Regions from separate parts of the Aliiglaciecola sp. NS0011-25 genome, predicted to be linked through region 3. Evidence: predicted binding sites of a transcription regulator. Region 3 holds the regulator's gene; each other region holds the start of a gene.
What was found. Region 3 encodes MetJ, which represses methionine synthesis genes. Its sites were predicted from a motif close to TAGACGTCTAGACGTCTA; they were not measured.
Positions count from the first base shown of each region.

Region 1: the regulator MetJ is predicted to act here: its motif matches at 1,700-1,717, upstream of thrA (bifunctional aspartate kinase/homoserine dehydrogenase I).
Region 2: the regulator MetJ is predicted to act here: its motif matches at 2,089-2,106, upstream of metK (methionine adenosyltransferase).

Region 1 is NZ_BAABWR010000003.1:101,883-105,174, forward strand. It holds gene thrA (bifunctional aspartate kinase/homoserine dehydrogenase I) at 1-1,476, opposite strand, end outside; gene ABWV72_RS03570 (universal stress protein) at 2,085-2,495, shown strand; gene ABWV72_RS03575 (MarR family winged helix-turn-helix transcriptional regulator) at 2,951-3,292, opposite strand, start outside.
Region 2 is NZ_BAABWR010000003.1:58,954-62,245, forward strand. It holds gene tkt (transketolase) at 1-1,857, opposite strand, end outside; gene metK (methionine adenosyltransferase) at 2,207-3,292, shown strand, end outside.
Region 3 is NZ_BAABWR010000001.1:245,198-248,489, forward strand. It holds gene ABWV72_RS01095 (GNAT family N-acetyltransferase) at 1-409, shown strand, start outside; gene ABWV72_RS01100 (hydroxymethylglutaryl-CoA reductase) at 463-1,638, opposite strand; gene metJ (met regulon transcriptional regulator MetJ) at 1,878-2,195, opposite strand; gene metF (methylenetetrahydrofolate reductase) at 2,384-3,274, shown strand.

The DNA.
Region 1 (3,292 bases), on a different contig from region 3:
AAACAAGGGTTGTTGTTGACGGGCCATTTGCTGCAATAACTCTTTTCCTACATTGCCGCACCCCACAAGGAAAATATCAATGGAGTGGGAATTTGAGAAAAAATTCTGATGCACAACTTTCACTGCCTCTTTAGCTCGATTTTTTTCAATTACTGTAGAGATTGATCGCTCAGAAGAGCCTTGAGCAATAGCGACATTGTTCACTCTAGCCTGAGCCAATGAACTGAAAAACTTAGCTGCTAAACCTTTAGAATGGCGCATGCCGTCACCCACAAGGGTAACAATCGCAAGTTCATGTCTTACTTCAATTGGATCCAACAAATTATTCGCCAGTTCCAATGCAAAAGCATCTTCCAATAAATTTTGTGCCTTTTCAGCGTCTTTACTGTGAATACAGAAGCTAATGCTGTACTCGGACGAGGACTGGGTAATCAAGCTGATGGAAATATTCGCGTTAGACATTACTTCAAAAACACGACTAGCCATACCAACCATGCCTTTCATACCGGGGCCGGCGACATTGAACATTGTCATATCATCAAGATGAGAAATACCTTTGACGCTTGTCCAAATTTCACTGGACTCTTTACCAATTAATGTCCCAGGAGCAGCAGGGTTTAAGGTGTTACGAATTAAACAAGGAATGTGATGTTGAGCAATAGGACCAATGGTTTTTGGATGCAAAACTTTTGCGCCAAAGTAAGACAATTCCATGGCTTCTTGATAGGTTAGTTTGTCTAGTAACACGGCACCATCTACTTGATTAGGATCCGCATTGTAAACCCCATCAACATCGGTCCATATTTCACAACATTCCGCGTCTAAGCAGGCCGCAAGAATGGCGGCGGAATAGTCTGAACCATTGCGTCCAAGTGTCACTTTCTCGCCTTCGGCGTTTACCGCTACAAAACCTGGCATAATCAAGATTTCAGATTTATCGTAAACAAAATCCGAGAAGCGCGCTTTGCTCACTGCAACATCGGCGATACTATCTAAATATTCACCTTCGGCAACAATGTAATCTACAGGATCAATAATGTGGTTTTTCTGGCCAAGGGAGTTCAATATTTCACTGAAAATATTCACACTCACATATTCGCCCATACTTAAAATTTTGGCGGTAATTTGGTCTGGAGCACAACGCAATAACTGAATGCCATCTAAATGCTGTTTCAACTCGACTAAAATCGTGTCAATAAAGCCGCTCAAACGAGCTTTACGAAAAGCAGGCAATTGGGCTGCTAAATCGCTGGCAATACCATTTAATGTCATTTCTAATTTGGCATACAATTCGCCAAAGTCGCTTCCCGCACTTGCTTGTTCACACAACAACGACAATGCATTTGTCACCCCTTTGGGAGCTGATAGAACCACTGCTGCACCGTTTTCTTCATGGCTCGCTAAGCTGATGTCTTTAACTGACAAATACCGTTTAGCGTCAGCCATTGAAGAGCCACCAAATTTCAACACCTTCATTTATTGCTCCTGTTTACTTCTGTTCCGCTGCTTTAGATTCGCATTTTAATTTCGCACTTCAACCATGTGAATGTGGCATATAATTTTGCTGTAAATAACAAAAAGCCCGCTTGAGTCGCGGGCTTTTTTAAATTTCTTTACGCACTAGCCAGCGACCAACTCATTTGAGGTGGTAATCATAATCATGCCGATGGTGCTTATTATTGTTTTCATGGGGTTCAATTTGCCGTATAGACGTCTATATGTCAACCGTCAATGGGAGATTTGTTATTGTTTTATACTGATCTATTTACTCTAAGGTAGAATTAAATGGATTGAATAGGGCTTTTCTCCCATATTTGGTCAAATAAATAACCCACCCTAATATTTAATCCAGATTTGGAACAATCACAGCATTCATATTAGCCTCGTACAGTCCGCTGTAGATGAGAAGCGTTATGGCTCTCTTCTCCAGCAATGGGTATTTATCGTTGAACGAATTTTAGTTGTATTCTAAGCACTGCCCCAAATACTAGCTAATATTGATTTACATCATATATTTACAGTTATATTGTGAGTAATATAAGGAACTAGAAAGACTTCACATTGATAACAAATAAGGAGCAATTATGTATAAAACTATCCTATGTGCTATCGAAGCATCCACAGAAGGAAAACTCGTATTAGCCAAAGCAGCTGAGATGGCAGGTCTTTACGGCAGCAAATTAATTGTTATGCATGTATTACCCTACAAGTTATTGCCCAAGGATTACCAGAAAGAATTGAAGGACAAAATATCGCCAAAAATTGAAGAATTATGTGCAGACTTCAATATTCCTAAAAAGAATCGCATTATTAAGGTAGGTAAACCTTATGAATTGATATGCAATGAAGCCATCAAAAGAAAAGCAGACTTGATTATGCTAGGAACTCATTCTAAAAAAGGCATTCAAGCATTAATCGGTTCTACCGCTAATGGCGTCGCTAACTATGCCGATTGCGATGTTTCTTTAGTAAGAATCGCAAAATCCATCAAATAAGCGCGAATTTACATTCTAGCCATTGTTACCTGCGAGTTCGCAGGTAACAATAAATGTATAATCTGATAAATGATTACCATCACTTTGCTTTATTCGTTTGGCAATCTTGTTAATAACAAGGAAGCTGGTTTAGGGAGGCATGGTATCCATTATTATATTAAGTAACCGAATAGCACTTCAGCTTCGAACAATGCCGCACTGACGAGCATTTGCCTAACACTCAAATAGATTTGCAGGTATAGGTGCAAGCCGTCGTCGTTTGAAAAGTTAATCTAACGACACCTTTGCTAATTTGAAAGGCCTTAGTCCGATACAATATCGAAATCAGGCCTTGATTGCCGCTTAGAAATGAGTCCAACTTAATGGGGTCACTTCAAATTTGCTGGCCTTTTGCATTCTGACAATTATCTTTGCATTCCTGCGTCTTGTTCTATGCGGACTTGGCTTAACTTCATTTATTTTAAGTTACTTTTAAACTTTTTAGCCAGCTCAATAAAGTTCGCTACTTCGTCAGGTTCAATATCTTTGAGCATAGTGTCAAACACTTGTTTTTCGATTTTATTAAATTTGTCGATGAATTTTTTACCGCGGCTAGATAACGATAAAATTTGACTACGACCATCATTTTCATTACAGCTTTTGATCACCAATTCCTGATTCACTAGTTCTTTAATCAAACGATTTATCTGTGCTTTATCGCGGACCATAAAGGTGGCCAACTTTTGTCCCGTGCAGTCATCAATCTTTGAAATCACCTTTAATGACTTCAAATGCATGGGGGATAAGTCTGAATCTAA
Region 2 (3,292 bases), on a different contig from region 3:
AAAATCCACATGAGCCGCTTCAACAGCAACACGTTTTGTCACGCTGCGAGGTAATACAGACTCACGATAATCAGCATCTTGGGCATCAAAGACATTGGTGCTAGGCATAGATACTACACGTACAGCCTTACCTTGCGCAGTTAATTTTTGCGCAGCTTCAACCGTGATAGCGATTTCAGAGCCTGTGGCAATCAAGATGATTTCAGGTGTCGTATCACAATCCAGCAAAACATATCCACCTTTGGCGATATCAGCAAGTTGCTGCTCGTTGCGAGATTGTGCAGGTAAACCCTGACGGCTGAATACCAGTGCTGATGGTCCATCTTTGCGCTCAATTGCCGCTTTCCAAGCCACAGCTGTTTCAGCTCCATCACAAGGTCTCCACGTCGTTAGATTTGGAGTTAGACGCAAATTCGCTACTTGCTCAATAGGTTGATGAGTTGGACCATCTTCCCCTTGTCCAATGGAATCATGGGTATAAACGAAAATATTAGGAATTCCCATCAACGCAGACATACGCACAGCATTACGAGCGTATTCCATGAACATTAAAAAGGTTGCGCCATAAGTTCTGAAGCCGCCATGCAGCCCAATACCATTCATGATCGCGCTCATACCAAATTCACGTACGCCGTAGAAAATATAGTTGCCACTGGCATCATCGGCGGTAATACCTTTTGAACCAGACCACAATGTTAGGTTAGATCCGGCTAAATCGGCTGAACCACCAACCACTTCAGGTAGTAAACTGGCAAAGGCTTCAATTGCATTTTGCGAAGACTTACGACTCGCAACGTTTTCAGCTTTTTCTTGGGTTTGTTTAATATATGCGGCGGCTTTATCGCTGAAATCAGCAGGTAAGTCACCATTTAAACGACGGGTAAACTCACTGGCTAACTCTGGATATGCTTCTGCGTATTTAGCAAACTTTCCATTCCACTGTTGCTCAAGCTCTAAACCTGTTTGTTTCGCATCCCATTGTGCGTAGATATCTTCAGGAATAACGAAAGGGGCATGGTTCCAGTTAAGTTCTTTGCGGGTTGCTTCAACTTCATCAAGACCTAAAGGTGAACCATGACTATCGTGGCTACCTGATTTATTAGGTGAACCAAATCCGATGACTGTTTTACAACAAATCATGGTGGGTTTAGAAGTTTCTGCTTTAGCAGCTTTGATTGCAGCATTGATGGCTTCAGGATCGTGTCCATCCACGTCAGCAATAACGTGCCAACCATAAGACTCAAAACGAGCAGGAGTATCGTCAGTAAACCAACCTTCTACTTCACCATCAATGGAAATACCGTTGTCATCCCAAAAGGCGATCAACTTACCTAAACCTAAAGTTCCAGCAAGTGAACAAGTTTCATGAGAAACCCCTTCCATCAAACAACCATCACCTAAAAAGCAATAGGTGAAATGATCAACAATATCAAACTCAGGTTGATTAAATTGTGCTGCTAACATTTTTTCAGCGATTGCCATACCAACAGCGTTACTAATACCTTGTCCTAAAGGACCGGTAGTGGTTTCAACTCCAGGTGCGTAGCCATACTCTGGGTGACCTGGAGTTCTTGAATGCAATTGACGAAAGTTTTTTAATTCTTCAATTGGCAAGTCGTAACCGGTTAGATGCAACAAAGAATAGATCAACATCGAGCCATGACCATTAGACAACACGAAGCGGTCACGGTTAGCCCATTTCGGGTTAGCTGGATTGTGGTGCATAAAATCACTCCACAATACTTGTGCAATATCAGCCATTCCCATTGGTGCTCCGGGGTGACCTGAATTAGCTTGTTGTACCGCATCCATTGATAAAGCGCGAATGGCATTGGCTAGTTCTCGACGTGAAGGCATGGTGTCTCCTGCTATAAATAATTGCCTAAAAGCATGCTCAACGCCTAACTAAATTGGCTATGACATTGATTAATTTGCTTGTATTCATTTTGGGGTTGAACATTTTCCACCAGCCATCGCCGAACTGCAACGCTTATTCATTATTGATTATGCTTTTTTTGGTTATGTTCTATTCCTTTTCTGGTAATTCACGTACATACAAGTGGAAACCATTCTGAACATATAGCCATTTGGACGTCTAGACGGAAAGACTGGTATTTTAGAAAATAATGATTAGAATGCAACTATTGCCGATAAGAAATCACTTTTGGCGTGAATCTATTAAGCGAATTCAAGAAAGGAAAAACACATGACATCACATCTTTTTACTTCAGAGTCTGTTTCTGAGGGGCACCCAGACAAAATTGCAGATCAAATCTCTGATGCAGTGTTAGATGCCATTTTAACCCAAGACCCTAAAGCCCGTGTGGCTTGTGAGACGTTTGTCAAAACCGGAATGGTACTTGTGGGTGGTGAAGTGACCACCTCGGCTTGGGTAGACATTGAAGAATTGACACGCAAAACCGTTCGCGAAATTGGCTATACCCACTCAGATATGGGTTTTGACGCAGATTCATGTGCAGTGCTCAACGCCATAGGTAAACAGTCACCAGATATTAATCAAGGTGTTGATCGTAGTCGTCCAGAAGAGCAAGGTGCGGGAGATCAAGGCTTGATGTTTGGCTATGCCAGTGATGAAACCGATGTTTTAATGCCTGCGCCAATTACTTATTCCCATCGTCTGGTAAAACGTCAGGCAGAAGTCAGAAAAAACAACTCGTTGCCTTGGTTGCGCCCTGATGCCAAAAGCCAAGTCACTTTTATCTATGAAAATAATCAACCTGTCGGCATAGACGCAGTTGTATTGTCAACTCAACATTGTGACTCAATCAGTACTGCTGATTTGCAAGAAGCCGTTATGGAAGAAATTATCAAACCCGTGCTGCCTGAAAAGTGGTTGTCTGCCAAAACAAAATTTTTAATTAACCCAACAGGTCGATTTGTTATTGGTGGTCCAATGGGTGACTGTGGATTGACTGGTCGTAAAATAATAGTCGACACTTATGGCGGCATGGCCCGTCATGGTGGTGGCTGTTTCTCAGGAAAAGATCCCTCTAAAGTTGATCGTTCAGCGGCTTACGCCGGTCGTTATGTGGCTAAGAATATAGTTGCAGCAGGGTTAGCTAAACGTTGTGAAATCCAAGTTTCTTATGCAATTGGCGTAGCCGAACCAACATCAATTAGCATTGAAACTTTTGGTACTGGTGTTATCTCAGATCAAAAACTCACCGATTTAGTAAGAGCTAATTTTGACCTTCGTCCTTATGGCCTAATAAAAATGCTCGATCTTGAACGTCCTATCTATCAAGCGACAGCTGCTTACGGTCACTTTGGC
Region 3 (3,292 bases):
GCTTCAGTTACCCTACCCTTCGTTGGATAGCTGGGAGGCATTTTTAGGCGACAAGCCAGATAATTTCTATAGTTTAGTTGTCACAGAGCATGCGCAAATCGTTGCTCAGATAGGCATAGAAGTATGTACTAATAATAGACGTAAACACGCAGCAAATATCGGCATGGCGGTGGTACCTAGCAAAAGTAATCAAGGTTACGGTAGTCAATTACTTAAAGCTGCAATTGATTTACTTGAAAATTGGTTGGCCGTCACCCGTATCGAACTAGAAGTGTATACAGATAATGATAGTGCCATTGCGCTTTATAAAAAATTTGGCTTTAAAATTGAAGGGACTGCGCAAAATTACGCATTTAGAAACGGAGAATTAACGGATGTGTATTTAATGGCTAGAATTAAAAGTCAATAGCAGAAAATTCATGACCACCCCATCGCGAGGTGATCTGAATACTTGAATATAACCTAGTCTCTGTTGCGACCAAATTTATCGTGACTACTGACCCAATGCCCGCCAATAACCGCACAAGCCAAAGAAATATCTCCAGCTAATACCGTTGCGGCAACGATCTCTGCGAACTTGTTGGCTTTACCTGTGCCATAACAATCCATCAGTTCAAGACACTCTTTTTGAGTCGGTAAGCCCGTTCCGCCACCATAAGTTGCAACAATTAACGACGGCAAGGTAACAGAAAGGTAAAAATCGCCGTTATCCAAAAGTTCATGGGAAAGTAAACCTGCATGAGACTCCACCACATTGGCTTCATCTTGCCCTGTGGCAATAAATATCGATGCAATTCCATTCGCCGAATGTGGACCGTTGTATGCAGCCCCAGCCATCAACGCGCCGGTATTAGCCAACACAGTAGCCCGAGCCAACATTTTGGTATCGACTTTCATGATCTTTTTAAGCACGTCTTTTTTAAGAACGATTTCAGCGATTACTCGTTTACCACGAGAGTGCAACATGTTCAGGTGGGAATGCTTTTTATCAGTATCCATATTACCCGATAATAGGTATTCACACTTTTCAGGATAATTCGCCACTATCCATTCGCAAGCAGCAAGGGTTGCTTTACCCACCATATTTTGTCCAGCGGCATCGCCAGTGGTGTAGTTAAAACGTAAATAACGTGTTTTTGAAACAGACCACTGCATGATGTGTTCTAGCTTACCAATACTAGTCGTTGTTTCAGCTGCCGCTTTAATTTCTAAGAAGTGTTCATCTATCCACTTGCCGAATTCACGAGCTTCTCTAGCGTTGGCAAAAATAAACGCGGGGGCTCGTTGCATAAACTGTTCAACAACTGTCGTATTGACGCCACCACACTCATTTATAACTCGCATGCCTCGGCTGTAACTTGCAACTAAAGTACCTTCAGTTGTCGCTAAGGGGACATGAAATAAGCCATTCGCATATTCACCATTCACCTGGACAGGACCGGCAATTCCCACCGGCATCTGCACGACGCCTATGAAATTTTCAATATTTCCAGGGAGCGCTTCTGGGTCGATAGAAAAATGTCCAGTATGTGGCAGTTCCGTGCCTGTTTGTTCGGTAAGGTATTCCCGACGCTTCTGAGCCCACTCGTGACTATGGTCATTCATTGTATTGCGCGGGATACGCGGTGTTTTTACCATGTTAACTTGTCCTCAATTAGCGATATCTATATGACTATTTATTCATTTAGTTAATTTTTTAATTAAACAACTAATGTTCTCAATGCAATCTACCTGCCAAAGCGAGACTAATGCACAAAGATGAATAAATCATGAAACTCACTCGAATATTGACTATTTTTGCACCAATAATGGGATTTTACAATTGTGGATTGATGCAATTGAAAGCATAACATAGTTAGTGTAACGGCTAATTTAAATCAGTCGTCAATTTCCTTCACTTCTAGACCCATTGCTTCCATTAACTCTCGAGCCTCTTTAGGAATTCGATTGGGATTGTCTTTGCGAAGATCGTCATCGTCAGGGAGTGGCTGTCCAGTAAAAGCGTGCAAGAAAGCCTCACACAACAGCTCTGAATTTGTTGCATGCCTTAAATTATTTACCTGTCGACGAGTTCGCTCATCCGTAAGGACCTTCAAAACCTTTAACGGGATTGAAACTGTTACTTTTTTTACGAGTTCACTTTTTTTACCGTGTTCAGCGTAGGGATGTATGTATTTTCCGTTCCACTTTGCCATACTGTTGCTCTTTTATCTTTCTTATAAGATGAAAGTCTAACCTCAAGTCTATTAGATGTCTAAACATCTTGACGGCTTATCATTCTCAGTTTAGTTTAGACGTCTAAACGGCTAATACCAAATTGTACGTAAAAGTACTAACAGAAAATAGATTGGTATTATTATTATTTTACATATTGGAGTACAGCATGGTCTCTTACGCACAAGGTATTGAGTCGCTAAATCAATCGCTGTCTGAGTTAAGCGATATCAATGTTTCTTTTGAATTTTTCCCGCCTAAAACGGAACAAATGGAACAAACACTTTGGAAATCAGTTGAGCGTCTAGCGCCATTGAAGCCAGCCTATATGTCGGTAACTTATGGTGCCAACAGTGGTGAAAGAGACCGGACTCATGACGTGGTTAAACGGATTCAAAGTGAAACTGGTGTGCCAGCTGTCCCCCATTTAACATGCGTAGACGCAGGTAGAGAAGAACTAATCCAGATAGCCAAAGATTATTGGCAGTCAGGTATTAGACGAATCGTTGCACTAAGAGGCGATCTACCAGCAGGTACTGAAAAAACCGAAATGTACGCATCAGACTTAGTCGCTTTGCTAAAAGACGTAGCCGATTTTGATATTTCTGTTGCAGCTTATCCTGAGAAACACCCTGAAGCGCCCAATGCGCAGTTCGATTTGCTTAACCTGAAACGTAAAGCGGAAGCAGGAGCCACCCAAGCAATTAGTCAATTTTTCTTTGATGCAGAGGTATTTTTACGCTTTCGAGACCGTGCTGCGGCGGCGGGTATAGATTTAGATATTGTACCGGGCATATTACCTGTGACAAATTATCAAACTCTTAAACGCTTTGCCGGATTTACCAACGTGCACGTACCTAACTGGTTACACAAAATGTACGATGGCTTAGCTCAAGACGATCAGACAACTCGAAATCTAATGGGTGCAAGCATCGCAATGGATACAGTCAAAGTATTAGCCAAAGAAGGAATACGAGACTTCCATTTTTATACTCTAAACAGAAGTGAATTAAGCTACGCAATTTGTCATTTATTAGGCGTTCGTGCACAAAACGGATAAACTGCTGTTGCTATAAAT